One region of the Rhodovulum sp. MB263 genome, then DNA from elsewhere that is predicted to be linked to it. Evidence: riboswitches for the same ligand, from Rfam matches in the RefSeq annotation. Region 1 holds a riboswitch; each other region holds the start of a gene.
The links. Region 1 has a riboswitch for thiamine pyrophosphate ahead of thiC (phosphomethylpyrimidine synthase ThiC). Riboswitches for the same ligand answer to the same signal wherever they lie in the genome.
Positions count from the first base shown of each region.

Region 2: linked by a shared signal. The riboswitch ahead of B5V46_RS10435 (NUDIX hydrolase) and the one ahead of thiC (phosphomethylpyrimidine synthase ThiC) in region 1 are both predicted to bind thiamine pyrophosphate.
Region 3: linked by a shared signal. The riboswitch ahead of thiM (hydroxyethylthiazole kinase) and the one ahead of thiC (phosphomethylpyrimidine synthase ThiC) in region 1 are both predicted to bind thiamine pyrophosphate.
Region 4: linked by a shared signal. The riboswitch ahead of thiB (thiamine ABC transporter substrate binding subunit) and the one ahead of thiC (phosphomethylpyrimidine synthase ThiC) in region 1 are both predicted to bind thiamine pyrophosphate.

Region 1 covers NZ_CP020384.1:3,329,503-3,333,681, reverse strand. Annotated here, with positions in the region: gene B5V46_RS15440 (NCS1 family transporter) at 1-317, opposite strand, end outside; gene B5V46_RS15435 (aspartate/glutamate racemase family protein) at 346-1,044, opposite strand; gene B5V46_RS15430 (GntR family transcriptional regulator) at 1,177-1,863, shown strand; TPP riboswitch at 1,917-2,037, shown strand; gene thiC (phosphomethylpyrimidine synthase ThiC) at 2,156-3,910, shown strand; gene B5V46_RS15420 (aldo/keto reductase) at 3,976-4,179, opposite strand, start outside.
Region 2 covers NZ_CP020384.1:2,239,242-2,243,420, forward strand. Annotated here, with positions in the region: gene B5V46_RS10430 (NAD(P)/FAD-dependent oxidoreductase) at 106-1,278, shown strand; TPP riboswitch at 2,330-2,458, shown strand; gene B5V46_RS10435 (NUDIX hydrolase) at 2,459-2,941, shown strand; gene thiD (bifunctional hydroxymethylpyrimidine kinase/phosphomethylpyrimidine kinase) at 2,938-3,759, shown strand; partial or broken gene B5V46_RS20860 (PhzF family phenazine biosynthesis protein) at 4,160-4,179, opposite strand, start outside.
Region 3 covers NZ_CP020384.1:1,599,942-1,604,120, forward strand. Annotated here, with positions in the region: gene B5V46_RS07570 (M1 family metallopeptidase) at 1-38, shown strand, start outside; gene thiE (thiamine phosphate synthase) at 189-803, opposite strand; gene thiM (hydroxyethylthiazole kinase) at 800-1,624, opposite strand; TPP riboswitch at 1,667-1,763, opposite strand; gene B5V46_RS07585 (RsmB/NOP family class I SAM-dependent RNA methyltransferase) at 1,987-3,162, shown strand; gene B5V46_RS07590 (ATP-binding protein) at 3,280-4,179, shown strand, end outside.
Region 4 covers NZ_CP020384.1:3,758,947-3,763,125, reverse strand. Annotated here, with positions in the region: gene B5V46_RS17585 (ABC transporter permease subunit) at 1-1,528, opposite strand, end outside; gene thiB (thiamine ABC transporter substrate binding subunit) at 1,504-2,502, opposite strand; TPP riboswitch at 2,543-2,644, opposite strand; gene aroC (chorismate synthase) at 2,761-3,861, shown strand; gene B5V46_RS17570 (hypothetical protein) at 3,952-4,179, opposite strand, start outside.

The sequences.
Region 1 (4,179 bases):
GCCGACCGCGCCTGTACCATGAAGGGGATGCCGTATTTGTGGCCGGCGCGGCCGTTGATCATCAGGGCGATGCCGATCACCGTGCAGCCGATGGCAATGGCCAGGAAGGTCTGGAGCAGGTTGAGCGTGCCCACCAGCCCCGAGCCGATGGTGAAGGTGCCGATCGACACGCAGCCCCCAAGCCAGGCGAAGAGATAGGACCAGGGGTCCATGATCCGCGTCTCCTGGGGCGCGAGCGATTCCTCGCCCAGCCCCTTTTCCTCGATCACATGCGGGACATGGCCTGGTGCCGCGGCTGCGGTCTCGGGCATTGTCATCGGTGTCTCTCCCCGTGTGTTTTCGTTTCTAATGCGTTTCCGGCTGCGCATAGGCGCCGGATTTGCTGGTCTTCAGCCCGGCCCCGACAAGCGCCTCGGCGAATTTCGTGGCGACGGCAACCCCGTCGATGACCGGGATGCCGGTTTCCGCGCTCAGCCACGCCACCAGATCCGCCATGCCGGCACATCCCAGCACGACCGCCTCGCAGCCATCCTCCTCGATGGCGCGGAGGATCTCGTCGCGGACCCTGAGCCGGGCATCCGATCCCGGTTCCTCGAGGGCCAGCACCGGGATCGCGGCCGAGCGTACCCGGCGGCAGCGATGTTCGAGCCCGTAGCCCCGGACCAGATCCTCGATCACCGGGACCGAGCGCGGAAGGGTCGTGACCACCGAGAAGGAAGTGGCGATCATGCTGGCGGCCTTCACCCCGGCCTCGCAGATCCCGATCACCGGCCCGGTCGCGATCTCGCGGCAGGCGCCGAGCGCGGGATCGTCGAAACAAGCCAGAACGATGGCATCGGCCCCGGCCTCTTCTGCCTCGCGGACCTCGCGCAGCAGATGCGGCGCGCACATCGCCTCGTCATGATGGCCCTGAATGCTGGCCGGGGCGCCGGTTGCGGTCCGCCCTTCGATCTCGACACCGGGCGCGGCGACGGCACGCGCGGCCTCGACGATCTTTTCCGTCATCGAGACGGTGGAGTTCGGGTTGATGACAACGAGTTTCATGATGGCAATCCCTGGCTGTTCGGCATGATGCTATCAAAAATTGTTCACAATCCATAGTATCAATATTGCGCAACAAGTCCTGTGGGGAAATTTTGTTGCCGGGTCATGGTGCCGCAGCATAGAGAGGAAACGATGGAGACCCCGAAGGAAACCCGGATCGTCGAGCAGATCCTCGACGCCATTGCCGATCAGCGCCTGCCGGCCGGTACACGCCTGGGCGAACAGGCGTTGAGCGACCATTTCTCCTGCAATCGCACACAGGTACGCCGGGCCCTGGCGGCCCTGACCGCCTATCAGGTGGTCGAGCATCTGCCCAATCGCGGCGCCTCGGTCGCGACGCCGACGGCCGAGGATGCCCGCGACGTCTTTCAGGCCCGGCGCGCGGTCGAGACCGCGATCTGCCGCAATGCCCTGCGCCGGGCGACAGCGGAGGATCTGGCCGCCCTGCGCGCCCATCTGGCCGAGGAGGAGAGGGCGAAGGATGACGGCGACCGGTCCGAGGCGATTCGCCTGTCGCGGGGCTTTCACAACCTGCTGGCGCGGATCGGCGGCAATGCCGTGCTCGCGCGCTATGTGCAGGAACTCACCATGCGGTCCTCACTCATCATCGGGCTTTATGGCACCCAGGCGCGGACGCTCTGTGCCAAGGACGAGCATCTGCGCCTCGTCGAGGCCATCGCCGCGCGTGACGAGGCCGGCGCGCTCTGCCTGATGGATGCGCATCTGCGCCATATCGAGGCGGGGATTTCCTTCAGCGAAAGCCGGGCGCCCGCGGGCACGCTGTCCTCGATGCTGGGCGGAGGGCCCGCGCGGGGCTGACCGGCCCGGCGCTGCGGCGGGTTTGACAGTCCGCGCCGGCTTTGCGATACCTCGTCGCACGTCAGGGGAGTCCCGCCAAGGGGACTGAGAGGCTGACAGGGGGAAACCCCGGTGACGCGACCCTTCGAACCTGACCCAGTTGAGACTGGCGTAGGAAGACCGAGGGGCATGCCACAAGATCCCGCCCCCCGGGCCGCAAGGCCCCCAGACCGTCAAGGTCGTTCGGGCCAACGGCCCCGCTTTCTGCCTCATCATCCGTCTGGGTCTCGTCAGGTCAACTGAGGAGACGAAGATGAACAGACCCGACACCGTTCCGCAGATCACGCTGGGGCCGCTGCCCGCCTCGGAAAAGCTCTACCTGTCCGGCGAGATCCACCCGATCCGGGTGCCGCTGCGCCGGATCGCGACCGGCGAGGGGGCGGTGACGGTCTATGACAGCTCGGGCCCCTATACCGACCCCGGGGCGCGGATCGACATCGCCGCAGGGCTTGCGCCGGTGCGGATCCCCTTCGCGCGCGACCGCGGCGAGGCCGAGACCTATCCGGCCCGCGACGTGACCGCCGCCGACAATGGCTTTGCCGAAGGCGCGCGCCTCGTGCCGGCCTTTCCGCGGCGGCCCGAGCCGCTTCGGGCGACGACTGGGCGGGCGATCACCCAGCTGGCCTATGCAAGGGCCGGGATCGTCACCCCCGAGATGGAATTCGCCGCGATCCGCGAGAACGAGGGCCGCACCGCTGCCCATACCCGCGACGGCGAGCCCTTCGGCGCCGAGATCCCCGATCTGGTGACGCCCGAATTCGTCCGCGCCGAGATCGCTGCGGGCCGGGCGATCATCCCGGCCAATATCAACCATCCCGAACTTGAACCCATGGTGATCGGCCGCGCCTTCAAGGTGAAGGTCAATGCCAATATCGGCAATTCGGCCATCACCTCCTCGATGGAGGAAGAGGTCGAGAAGATGGTCTGGGCGATCCGCTGGGGCGCCGATACGGTGATGGACCTCTCGACCGGCCGCAACATCCACAACATCCGCGACTGGATCCTCCGGAACGCGCCCGTGCCCATCGGCACCGTGCCGCTTTACCAGGCGCTGGAGAAGGTCGGCGGCGTGGCCGAGGATCTCAGCTGGGAGGTCTACCGCGACACCCTGATCGAGCAGGCCGAGCAGGGGGTCGATTACTTCACCATCCATGCCGGGCTGAGACGCGGGATGATCGGGCTGACGGCCCGGCGCGTGACCGGCATCGTCAGCCGGGGCGGCTCGATCATGGCCAAGTGGTGCCTGCATCACGGCCGCGAGTCCTTCCTCTACGAGCGTTTCGAGGAGATCTGCGACATCTGCCGCGCCTATGACGTCTCGTTCAGCCTGGGCGACGGGCTCAGGCCCGGCTCGATCGCCGATGCCAATGACGAGGCGCAATTCGCCGAGCTGCGGACCTTGGGCGAGCTGGCGCAGGTCGCCTGGGCCAGGGACTGTCAGGTGATGATCGAGGGGCCGGGCCATGTGCCGATGCACAAGATCAAGGCCAATATGGACGAGCAGCTGAAGCATTGCCACGAGGCGCCGTTCTACACGCTCGGGCCGCTCACGACCGATATCGCGCCGGGCTATGACCATATCACCTCGGCCATAGGGGCGGCGATGATCGGTTGGTTCGGCACCGCGATGCTGTGTTACGTCACGCCCAAGGAGCATCTGGGTCTGCCCGACCGCGACGACGTCAAGACCGGGGTCGTGACCTACAAGCTCGCCGCCCATGCCGCCGATCTGTCCAAGGGGCATCCGGGCGCGCAGGCGCGGGACGATGCGCTCAGCCGGGCGCGCTTTGCCTTCCGCTGGGAGGATCAGTTCAATCTGGGGCTCGACCCGGATACGGCACGCGCCTTCCATGACGAGACCATGCCCAAGGCCGCCCATAAGGAGGCGCAGTTCTGCTCGATGTGCGGGCCGAAATTCTGCTCGATGAAGATCAGCCAGGATATCCGCGACGCGGCCGCGGCCGAGGCCGGGGCCTGTCCGAACGGGCTGACCCCCGCCGCCGAATAGCGCGGGCGGACGGATCGAAAGCGGGGGCCGGGTCATGCCGGCCCCCGCCTGCTGACCCTTGGGGGTTAGCTCTGGCTGCGGTATTCGCCCTGCCGTTCCAGCATCCAGCCGGGATATTCAGCGGGCAGGCGGGTCGCCGCATCGAGGCGGGCCAGCTCGGCGGCGCTCAGCTCGATCCCGGTCGCGCCGATATTGTCGGTCAGCTGGTCCGCGCGCTTGGCGCCGATGATGACCGAGGTCACCACCTCCTGATGCAGAAGCCAGGCCAG
Region 2 (4,179 bases), 1.1 Mb from region 1:
CGGCCGCTCCCCGGTGAGGAACCGCCAAGCTCCGAGCTCTCCCGAAACCTTCGGCAGATGCGATGGCCCCTTTTGCCGGGATGTCCGTCGGCGTAGAGGGCGTGCATGGATTATGATGCGATCGTGCTGGGCGCCGGAGCAGCCGGGCTGATGGCCGCGGCAACGGCCGGACAGGCCGGAGCGCGGGTGCTTGTACTCGACCATGCCGACAAGGCCGGGAAGAAGATCCTGATTTCCGGCGGCGGCCGCTGCAACTTCACCAATACCGGTGCCGAGGCGGCGTGCTTTCTGTCCGGGAACCCGCATTTCCCGAAATCCGCCCTCGCCCGCTATACCCAGTGGGATTTCCTCGCTTTGGTCGAACGCCATGGCATCGCCTGGCATGAAAAGACGCTGGGACAGCTGTTCTGCGACGGCTCCTCCCGGCAGATCCTGGCCATGTTGCTCGACGAATGCGCCCGGGGCGGGGTCGATATCCGGCTCGGGACGAAGATCGGCGAGATCGGCCATGGCGACGGACGCTACCGGGTGGCTGGCGCCAGCGCCGCGAACCTCGTCATCGCGACCGGCGGCCCCTCGATCCCGAAGATGGGCGCGACCGGCCTTGCCTACCAGATCGCCGAGCGCTTCGGGCTTGCCGTCGTGCCGCCGCGCCCCGCGCTGGTTCCGCTGACGCTGGGCCCGCACGACGCGGCCTTCCGGGCCATTGCCGGCCTGTCCTGCCCGGTGATCGCGCGGGTCGGGTCGGCCAGCTTCCGAGAAGCCGCGCTGTTCACCCATCGCGGGCTGTCGGGTCCCGCGATCCTGCAGGTCTCGTCCTACTGGACCCCCGGCGCAGCGGTCGAACTGACGCTGATCGAGAACGCCCTCGACATGCTGCGCGAGGCACGGCGGCAGATGCCGCGTGCCCGGCTGCGCGCCGCCCTGAGCGAGCAGCTTCCGAACCGTCTGGCCGAGCTTCTGGCCACTCAGATCGGCCTGGAGAAACAGCTTGCGAACTGTTCGGACGCCGATCTGGAGCGCGCGGCAGCCCCGCTTACCCGGCTGACATTCCACCCCACCGGCACCGAGGGCTATGCCAAGGCAGAGGTCACGGCGGGTGGGATCTCGACCGAAGCGCTGTCCTCGCGCACGATGGAAGCGAAGGCCGTGCCCGGCCTGCATGTGATCGGCGAGGCCGTCGATGTCACCGGCTGGCTTGGCGGCTACAATTTCCAATGGGCCTGGTCCTCGGGCCGGGCGGCGGGCATGGCGATTGCCGAGCGGCGCCGGAACTGACCGCGCCCCTTGCCGCGACACCGCCGCTCCCGCCCCCGGCGGTCATGACAGGCAGGCCGACCCGCAGACCGCCCCCGCCCTTTCCTCCCATGCCTTTCAGACACCTCTGGCCTGCAAAGGCGCCGGGGCAGAGCGCGGCGCGGCGCGGCGCCCGCGCATCACCGGCAGAACCGGGCGGTCGTCGCGACGGGAAAGCGCGCCGCAGCCATGTGGGACGAGGCCCGGAAGGTCAACGAGATCGGGCGGCACGCCCGGCACCGAGACGCATGTGACCAGGGCGAAGACACGGTATCTTTGTCGAACAGCCCCGTCAGCAGGGCCCTGCCGCGCGCGTCCAACCCCGGCCGGACCGACATCAGACATCCCGGCCCCACCCCGCCCCAGCCAAGGAGGCACCGCCGGATGCGCTCCTTCTGCCCGGACGCGCACGAGGGCGAGGCTCAACGTCCTGGAGATCGGCCCCCATCCATCCCGGCGGTGGCACCGGGGAATGACCGCGACGAGCACATGGAGCCCCCTGCCAGAAAAGGCAGGGCGATCACCGGCAACAGCGCGTCGAGACCGCGCTGCAGGATCGTCGGCACGCCGCGCGCTCGGCTGGAAAAGAACGCTCAGCAGCCTGATCGACGATACCGAGCCGACGCCCGCCTGCGGCCTCACGGTCGACAGGACCGATGAGATTTCCGTCTTGAGCGGAACCAGAGGCTCGACTTACGCCGCCATGGACCGCCTGATCGCATGGCGGCGAAACGAATTGCACGGAGGCTCGCCGGCCAGTCACAGGACAGCCCCATCGGTCGGCAGTGCCGGCAAAAACGGTTCCATCCCGCCCGGACACACCGACCGGCATCATGTTAACCCAAAACATTAATATTGGACTATATTAGCCTGATATTTAATATTTATAATTCACTGAACGCGATCCGTACCTGAGCAAGCGGGCCAGTTGCGCAGCCCTCTGTCGGCGAAGGCCCCGCCGAGAGAAAAGGCCCGGGAACGGCGCGCGCATCGCAACAGACGCGTTGAACTCGCCGCTTATCCTGATAGTCTCGCCGACACCTAGGGGAGCCCCGGCATGGGGCTGAGAGTCTGCAGGCACGGCCATGGCCCGGCGCAGCGCAGTGACCCTTCGAACCTGATCCGGATCATGCCGGCGAAGGGACAGGACAGGAACGCTCTCTTGCCCTTGCCGGCCGCAGCATATGAGGCGGCCTTGCCCTTCCCCAGCATCCCCGAACGCCCCATCCCCGCGGCCATCGCGGTGGTGATCCGCGCCAGGCAGGTCCTTCTGGTCCGCCGGGCCAATCCGCCCGATGCCGGCCGCTGGGGCTTTCCCGGCGGAAAAATCGACCGCGGCGAGACCGTGACGGAGGCGGCCCTGCGGGAGCTGGCCGAAGAGACCGGCATTCGTGCCGAACCGCTGCGCGTCCTCACCGCGCTGGATGCCTTCGATCGCGACGCCTCGGGCGCCCTGCGCAGCCATTTCATCCTGATCGCCCTCTTGTGCCGCTGGACGGCCGGCGAGCCTGTCGCGGGCGACGATGCGCTCGAGGCGCGCTGGGTCGACCTGGACACATTTGCCGATACCGAGCTTGCGCTGAGCCTCGATGTCGCCGAGGTCGCGGCGCAGGCCGCCATGTTGATGCAGGAGATGCAATCATGATCGCCAACATCCTAACAATCGCCGGCACCGATCCGTCCGGAGGCGCCGGCATCCAGGCAGACATCAAGACTTTCTCGGCACTTGGCGCCTATTCCTGCTCTGCCATCACCGCCGTCGTCGCGCAGAACACCCAGGGCGTGAGATCCTTCGTCGCGCTCGATCCGGGCTTCGTGGCCGAGCAGATCGACGCCGTGCTCGACGATGTGCGCATCGACGCGGTCAAGATCGGCATGATCGCGAATGCCGCGATCGCCGAAGCCGTGGCGGACCGGCTGAGCCATCACGCGGTCGGGAATATCGTGCTCGACCCGGTCATGGTGGCCAAGAGCGGTCACGCGCTGCTTGCGCCCGAGGCGGTCGCGGCGGTGCGCGAGCGGCTCCTGCCGCTGGCAAGGATCATGACCCCGAACCTGCCCGAGGCGGCGGTGCTGCTCGGACGCGAAGACGACTGGACGGCAGAGGCCATGCAGGCCGCCCTGCCCGACCTGTTGGCCATGGGGCCGGAATGGGTGCTGCTCAAGGGCGGCCATCTCGCAGACAGCGCCGAAAGCACTGACCTGCTGGCGGGCCCCGAGGGCATCACCCGCTTCGCCGCCCCACGCCTGGTCACGACGAATGACCATGGCACCGGCTGCACGCTGTCCTCGGCGATTGCCGCGCTCTTGCCCGGCCGCGACATGGTCGAGGCCGTGGGCACGGCCAAGACATATCTTCACGACGCGCTGGCAGCGAGCGAGGCCCTCGATGTCGGCCATGGCCACGGGCCGGTGCATCACTTCCACGCGCTCTGGTCCGATCACCGGCCCCCTGTCGTCTGACGCGGCCTTCAGGCGTTCCGCCGGGCGGGGAAGGCGCGGACGGGGCGCGGACGACCGGCTCCGGCGGTTCGGCTGTAGAGGCGCGGACCGGTCCGGGCCCGGCCCGACCAACCTCTACAGGCCGGGCGGGGTGATCGTGCGCGTCAGGAGCCTGCGATCCGACCCTCGCCGGGCGAACGGAACGTGTTTGCGCCTTGCCACAAGTGAACACCCCCGGTTGTAGGACGCCCGCCCTGCCCGCCCCGGTCACGCGCCGAAGCGCTCGGCCCCGGGAAGGGAGATCTTGGCCTTCATGAAGGTGACGGCAGGCCCCGCCTGCCATCACGCGGCTACCGGCCAGTTCGCAACCCAGCCATCCGCCACGCGCCGAGGCCTGACAGGCCGTCAGTCTGGTGCGGTCCAGCCGGTCCGCCCAATAGG
Region 3 (4,179 bases), 1.7 Mb from region 1:
CGGCCGGGGGCTCTGCGCTGCGCCGCCGTTTCGACTGAGCCAGCGGCGCCACGGCGCCTTGCGGCAAAGGCGTGGCCGGGGCGACGCTCAGCCCCTCGGCAGGCCGACCCCGCTTTGCCTCGGACCGGTTGCGCCCCCCGGATGCCGGGGGAAGGGCTCTGCCATCCCCGGAATGGCCCCGCTAGCGCTCATGCCGCTCTCCAGGCACCGGCCAGCGCACGGGCGGCATCCTCGGGATCGGGGGCGGCCGAGATCGCCGAGACGACGGCCATGCCGGCCGCGCCGGCCGCCTTGAGCGCGCGCGCATCGGTGGCGCCGACGCCGCCGATGGCAACGCAGGGCAGGGGGCTCGCCGCCGCGATCCGCGCCAGCCCGCCGAAGCCAAGCGGGGCCGCGTGATCGGGTTTGGTGGCGGTTGCCCGCACCGGCCCGACGCCGAGATAATCGACGACGCCCGCAGGTATCGCCCCGAGCTGTTCCATGGCTTCGACCGACAGGCCCAGAAGCCGCCCCGGCCCCAGCGCCCGGCGCAGCGCCAGCGGGTTGCCATCGGACTGGCCGACATGGAGCCCGTCCGCGCCCGAGGCCAGCACCACGTCGAGCCGGTCATTCACGATCAGCGGAACGCCGCGCCGGGCCAGTTCGGGTTTCAGCGCGCGCGCCAGCGCGATCAGCGCCTCGTCCCCGGCCTGCTTGTCGCGCAGCTGTACCATGGTCGCGCCGCCCCGGACCGCGGCCAGAACCAGGTCGGCCGAGGCGCCGTCGGGGGTCACGAAATAGACCGGAAGCCTGTCGCGGGTCATGCCGCGCTCACCCGGGCGCCGCGCTCGAGCGTCTCGGGCGTCATCGCATGAAGCGCGTCGATCAGCGCAACTGCGAAGCTGCCCGGCCCGGACGCGCCCCTGGCCGCCTGTTCGCCCGCCAGCCCGAAACAGGCCAGCGCCGCGACGGTGGCCCCGGCCCGGTCGCCGCCGCCCGCGAGGAAGGCCGCGACCAAGGCCGTCAGCGAACAGCCGAGCGCGGTGACCTTGGGCATCAGCGGATGGCCGTTGGCGATGCGCCAGGCGCGGGTGCCATCGGTGACGTAATCGACCGGCCCGGTGACCGCGACCACCGCCCAGCTCCGTTCGGCGAGCGCGCGCGCCGCGGCCTCGGCCGCCTCGACGCTGTCGGCGCTGTCGGCACCCCGGCCGCGTGCCTCGACCCCGGCCAGCGCCAGGATCTCGGAGGCATTGCCCCGGATCACCGTCGGCTCGAAGGCCATGAGATCGCCGCAGAGCGCCTGCCGGTAGGCGGTGGCGCCGACCGCGACGGGGTCGAGCACCCAGGGCAGCCCCGCCGCCCGCGCGGCACTTGCCGCGGCCCGCATCCCCGTCGCCCAGCCGGGCGAGGGCGTGCCGATATTGATCGAGAGCGCCTGCGCCAGCGGGGTGAACTCGCCGGTCTCCTCGACCGCATGCAGCATCGCCGGCGAGGCGCCTGCCGCCAGCAGCACGTTCGCGGCGACGTTCATGGCGACGAAATTGGTGATGCACTGCACCAGGGGCGCGCGTGCCTGCATCGCGGCCAGATGTTCTGCCGGCGTTCGAATCGGGTGGCCTGAGTGGTCTGCGGGGGCGGGCATCGCGGTCCTCCTTGGGTGGCGGACGGGCGCATCGGTCCCGTCGGGACGCGGCACGCGACTTCCTCCGCCAGCATGATCTGGTTCAGGTTCTAAGGGTGCTTCTCAGCCCGGATCGCTCCGGACGCCCCTGTCACGGCCGCCAGAAAACCACGTCCTTGCGCGGATGGAAAGTCCTCTGGCGGCGGCGGTGGCTTGCCAGCGCCGAAGGCGGCTGCCAGAAGGCGGACAGGCGGCAGGCCCGGAAAGGGTGCAGCCAGACAAGAACGGGGCGAAAACGGCGCGAAGGAGCCAGGGATGACAAGGCGCGAGGCGGAGGCCGGGGGCGGCAGGCGCATGCCTGTCCGGGGTCGGCGGGGGCTGCGATGACGCCCGCGGCGCGGATCGCGGCGGCGGCCGAGCTGCTCGATGCCTGGCGCGGCGGCGCGCCGGCCGAGAAGCTCCTGACCACCTGGGCGCGGCAGAACCGCTTTGCCGGATCGAAGGACCGCGCCGCGATCCGCGATCATGTCTTCGATGCGATCCGCTGCCTGCGGTCCTTCGCGGCGCTGGGCGGGGCCGCGACCGGACGCGGGCTGATGCTGGGGATGCTGCGCGCCGCGGGCACCGATCCCGGAACTGTCTTCACCGGTGCGGGCCATGCCCCGGCGCCGCTCGGCACCGAGGAACTTGCGCCCGGGCCTGCGCTTGCCGATCTGCCCGAGCCGGTCGCCTGCGATTGCCCCGAGGCACTGGAAGGGCTGCTGCGAGAGAGCCTCGGCCCCGATTTCCGGGCGGTGATGGAGCGGCTCCGGCAGCGCGCCCCGGTCTTTCTGCGGGTCAATGCGCGCCGGAGCGATGCCGCGGCGGCCATGGCGCGGCTGGCCGGGGAGGGGATCGAGACCCGGCCCCATCCGCTTTCGCCCACCGCGCTGGAAGTGGTGGCGGGCGCACGCCGGGTGCATCTGTCGCGCGCTTTCGCAGACGGGCTGGTCGAATTGCAGGATGCCGCCTCGCAGGCGGTGGCCGACATGATGCCGCTCGGCGAAGGCGCAAGGGTGCTCGATTATTGCGCGGGCGGCGGCGGCAAGACGCTGGCCATGGCCGCGCGCGGGGGCGCCCGGCATTTGGCCCATGATGCGGCGCCGCAGCGGATGCGCGATCTGCCCGCCCGGGCCGAACGGGCCGGGGTTGCGGTGCACTGTCTCGACGCGGCCGCGCTGAAAGGGGCGGCGCCCTTCGATCTGGTGCTTTGCGATGTGCCCTGTTCGGGCAGCGGCGCCTGGCGCCGGAGCCCGGAGGCCAAATGGCGGACCACGCCTGCCGATCTGGACCGGCTGACCGCGCTTCAGGCCGGGATTCTTGATCGTGCGGCCGGGTTGGTGGCCCCGGGGGGGTATCTGGGCTATGCGACCTGTTCGCTGCTTGCCGCCGAGAATGCTTCCCAGATCGGCCGCTTTCTTGCCGCCTTTCAGGGCTGGAGGCTTGTCTCCGAACGCCGGCTGACGCCGCTTGATGGTGGCGACGGGTTCTATGCCGCAGTCATGCAGCGCCCGGGCTGAGCGGCGGCGAAGATCTGCCATCCTCCGGGGTTGGGCGGCTCTGTTAACCACGGGTTAACACCTGTGGAGAAAGAGTGGGCGAAATCGTCCTGCCGGGAGGTTCTCTTGCCGCGTCTCATGCCTGTTCTGCTATCTGTCCGTCGCTCGGCCGCGGCCTATGCCGATCGGGCCTGGGCGGCGCTGGCCCTTGGCATCCTGCTATCGGGCGCGGCCTGGACCTCGCCCTGGCCCTTGTTTTTCGCGCCGCTGCTGACGACGGGCCTCACCCTGTGCTGCCTGGCCGCGCTGTTGCGGATCCTGGGGCGCCCGGTCTCGGATATTCCCTCCGACAGGCTGAGGCGGCTTTGCGCCAGCGCGCCCGGCGCCACGCTGGTCACCGATGCCGAGGGGCGGGTTCTGATCGCCAGTCCCGAGGCACAGCGCCGGGTCGCGGCGGTGCGCGGCCAGCCGGTGTCCGATGCGCTGCAGGCCCTGTTTGCCGATCCCCGGCGTGCGGTCGGCGATCTGATCGCGGCCGCCGCCAGGGGGCTGCCCGCCTCGGCCCGGCGCTCTCTGGCCTCCGGGCCGTTGCAGGTCGGGGTCGAGCGGGCGGGCTCGGGCCTGTTCCTGTGGCGCTTTGATGCCAGTGCGACCGATGGGGTCGAGATCGCGTTGCCGATGGTGCGGCTCGATCCGGCGGGGCGGCTTTCGGCGATCAATGCCGCCGCCCGCGGGCTGGTGGGCCAGAGCCACGAGGCGGTCGCGGCGCTTCTGGCCGGGGCCTCGGAAGAGACCGACGAGGTGGTGGTCGAGACCCCGGAAGGCCCGAGCCGGCGCCGCCTGCTGCAACTGCGCATGGCCGATGGCGGGCGTGAATTCTATATCCTGCCGCGCCGCTCGGAGGCCCGCGTCGCCGAGGCGCCCGAGGGCTTTCTCGATGCCTTGCCGGTGGCGCTTCTGCAGCTCGATGCCGATGGCACGGTGCGGCTGTCCAATGCCCGGGCGGTGCGGCTCTTGGGGGGCACGCCGGACGAGGCT
Region 4 (4,179 bases), 430 kb from region 1:
GCCCGAGGCTGAGCGCCAGCAGCAAAAGGGCGGCGGCGGCGGCGCTCTCCATCCGGTAGGCCGTCATCAGCCCGTAAAGCTGCAAGGGCAGGGTGGCATGGCCCGGGTCTGAAAACAGCGCGATCACCCCCAGATCGCCCATCGACAGCGCCGCCGCCAGTCCGAGCGTGAAGCCGATGGGCCGACGGAGGCGCGGCAGCAGCATCAGCCGGAGCCGCGCGCGCCCGGTCATGCCGAGGCTGTCGGCGAGGCGGCCATGGCCGCGTTCGGCCTCGGCCACGGCCGGCACCAGCGCACGCAGCGCGAAGGGCAGGCTCATCGCGGCATTGACGGTCGCGGTGACCGGCAGTGCCAGAAGCCTCGGATCGGCCAGCGGGAAGAGCAGGATGAACAGCCCGGTTCCCATCACCAGAGGCGAGGCGGCGATGGTGAGCGTTCCCGCCGCCTGGATCGTCCGGCCGGTGAGACCGCCGAGCCGGTCGATGGCGATGGCCATCGGCAGCGCCAGCGCCAGTGTCAGCGCGGCCGAGCCGAGCGCCACGGCCAGCGAGCGCAGTGCCGCGGCATAGACAGAGGCGGGCAGGCCGGGCAGGCCCGGCAGGCCGCGCAGCGCCACCATGGCAAGCGGCAGGATCAGGAACAGCGCGGCCAGCGCGAGGCAGGCCATGTCCTGCAGCCGCAGCCAGCGTCCGTCCGGCCCGATCTGCGGCACGGGTCTGTCGAGCCCCGGGCCGAAGGCGCCCGGCACCGCGATGGCGAAGGCAACAAGTGCGGCCGCGACCGAGATCCCGACCTGGATCAGCGCCAGCCAGGCGGCACGGCCCAGGTCGAATTCGAAGCGGAAGGCCTGATAGATCGCCAGCTCGACCGTGGTTGCGCGGGGGCCGCCGCCCAGCGTCAGGGCGACCGCGAAGCTGGTCAGGCAGATCAGGAAGACGACGAGGAATGTGCCGGGCAGGACTTCGCGCAGCATCGGACGCTCGAGATGACGAAAGCGGTCGGCGGGGCCGAAGCCGAGGGCGGCCGCCAGCCGGAACCGTTCGGCCGGGATCGCGAGCCAGCCCTGCAGGACCAGCCGCGTGGCAAGCGGCAGGTTGAAGAAGACATGAGCCAGCACGACGCCCCCGGGTCCGTAGATGTCGACGGGGCCCAGTCCGAGCGGCGCGAGCGCGGTCGACAGAAGGCCGCTGCGGCCGAAGACGGCCAGAAGTCCCATCACCGCGACGATGACCGGCAGGATGAAGGGCGCGCCCAGAAGGGTGATCAGCACGCCCCGGCCCGGAAAGCGGCGCCGGGCCAGCGCCCGGGCCACCGGTACCGCCAGCAGACTGCTGAGCGCGGCCGAGGCGAGCGCCTGGAGAAGCGTGAAGCGCACCGCCGCCAGATCGGCGGCGCCAAGCCCGGCCCCGCCCGGCTCGGCGCGCCAGGCCACGGCCAGGATGGTGCCGAGCGCGAGCGTCAGCGCCAGTGCGGCGGTGCCGATCCCGATCCCGGTTGCAGTGCCTAGCGGCTGAGCGCGTCGCGCCATTCGGCGAGGGCCTCGTTCCGGATCCGCGCGGCCTCGTCCGGGGGGAAGAGCAGCGCGGTATCGGGCTGGATCAGGGTCTCGAAGCCCGCCGGCAGCCCGGCTTCAGGCGTGGCTGCGGGATACATCCAGTTGGTGGTGGGGATCGCTGCCTGGAACGGCTCGCTCAGCATGAAGTCGAGGAATTGCCGCGCCAGCTCGGGTTGGTCGGACGAGGCCAGGATGCCGGCCACCTCGATCTGCAGGTAATGGCCCTCGTCGAAGCGCGCGGCGGCCTTGGTATCGTCATCTTCGGCGATCAGGTGATAGGCGGGCGAGGTGGTGTAGGACAGCGCCATGTCGGCCTCGCCGTCGATGAACAGGCCATAGGATTCTGTCCAGCCCTTGGTGACGGTCAGGATATGCGGCGCAAGCCCTTCCCAGATCCCGGGTGCGCGGTCGCCATAGGCGGCCTTGATCCAGAACAGGAGCCCCAGCCCCGGGGTCGAGCTGCGCGGGTCCTGGATCACGATCTTCAGATCCCCTGGCGCGGCGATCAGCGCCTCGAAGCTCGTCGGCGGCTCGGCCAGCCGGGTCCTGTCATAGACGAAGGCGAAATAGCTCCAGTCATAGGGCAGGAACAGCGGGTCGTCCCAGGCGACCGGCAGGTCGAGCCGGTCGGGGTCCTGGCTATGGGGCGCGAACAGCCCGGTTTCGGCGGCGGCTGCGGTGAGGTTGGTGTCGAGGCCCAGCACCAGATCGGCCCGGCTGCGCGTGCCTTCGAGCCGGAGCCGGGCCAGGAGCGCCGCGCCATCGCCTGCGGCCACGAAATTCAGCTCGCAGCCGCATGTCGCCTCGAAAGCGGCCTCGACGATCGGGCCGGGGCCCCATTCGGCCACGAAGCTTTCATAGGTGTAGATCGTCAGCACGGGCCGGTCTTCCGCGGATGCGGGCAGGGCGGCTGCGGCGAGAGCCGCTGCAATGAATGGGATACGCATGGTCCTCCTCCAAAGATGGGGGCGGACGGGCAAGGGTGGAAATCTGTCCAGGGGCCTTCCCTCCGCCGGTTCTAACCGGGTCAGGTTCAACGGGTTTGCGGGTTGCGCATCTCAGCCCCTGTGGGCACCCCGAGGTGAGCGCAACGCTAGCGCCCCGGTCCCGGCTTCGCAAGCCAAACCCCCAGCCAAACACCAAGCCAAACCCCTTGAGAGGCGGACCTCCGGCGGGTATGCCCATGGGCCAAAGGAGATCGCCCCATGAGCCTGAACACCTTCGGCCATCTGTTCCGCGTCACCACCTGGGGCGAAAGCCACGGACCCGCGCTTGGCGCGACGGTCGACGGCTGTCCGCCCGGCATCGCGGTCGATGTGGCGATGCTGCAGCACTGGCTCGACCGGCGGCGGCCCGGCCAGAGCCGCTTTACCACCCAGCGCCAGGAGCCCGATGCCGTCGAGATCCTGTCGGGCGTGTTCGAGGGACAAAGCACCGGCACGCCGATCCAGCTCATGATCCGCAATACCGACCAGCGCTCGAAGGATTACGGCGAGATTGCCCGGAGCTTCCGGCCCGGCCATGCCGACATCACCTACTGGCAGAAATACGGTATCCGCGACTATCGCGGCGGCGGCCGCTCCTCGGCGCGCGAGACCGCGGCCCGGGTCGCGGCGGGCGGCGTGGCGCGGGCCGCGCTGGCGGCGCTGGTGCCGAACCTGAAGATCACCGGCTACATGGTGCAGATCGGTCCCCATGCCATCGACCGCGCCCGCTTCGACACCGACGAGATCGAGCGCAATCCGTTCTGGGCGCCCGACAGGCTGGCGGCCTCGGAATGGGAAGGCTATATCGACGCGCTGCGCAAGGCCGGCAATTCGGTCGGCGCGGTGGTCGAGGTCGTGGCCTCGGGCGTGCCCGCGGGGCTCGGCGCACCGATCTATGGCAAGCTCGACACCGATCTGGCGGCCGCGATGATGAGCATCAATGCGGTGAAGGGCGTCGAGATCGGCGATGGCATGGCGGTGGCCGCGCTGAGCGGGGTCGAGAATGCCGACGAGATCACCATGGGCCCTGACGGGCCGGTCTATGCCTCGAACCATGCCGGCGGCGTTCTCGGGGGCATCTCGACCGGGCAGGACGTGGTGGTCCGTTTCGCGGTCAAGCCGACCTCGTCGATCCTGACACCCCGGCGGAGCGTCACTGTCGCGGGCGAGTCGACCGAGGTGGTGACCAAGGGGCGCCACGACCCCTGTGTCGGCATTCGGGCGGTGCCGGTGGGCGAGGCGATGATGGCCTGCGTCCTGCTCGATCATCTGCTGCTGCATCGCGGCCAGATCGGCGAAAGCCGGGGCCGGATCGGCTGACCTGATCGCGGCCTCGGGTGGCGGTTTCCTTTGCAACGGGCGCCCTCCGGGGCCGCCCGTTTTCTGTTCTCTCGCGTCGCAGGGCCCGGCCTAGCCGCGGCCGCGCCAGAAGAACTCGCGTCCGAAGGAATACAGCACGCCCGAGCTGAACAGCACGCAGAGCAAGCCGACGATCTCGAGCACGCCGCCGATCCAGGACAGCAGCGGCCATTCGGGCAGGAGGCGGCCGACGGCCACCATCACGAGGCCCGCCAGCCCGAGCAGGGCGAAATCGCGCGCCATCGCGGCAGGGCTTTTCCAGCCCAGCGTCTCCAGCAT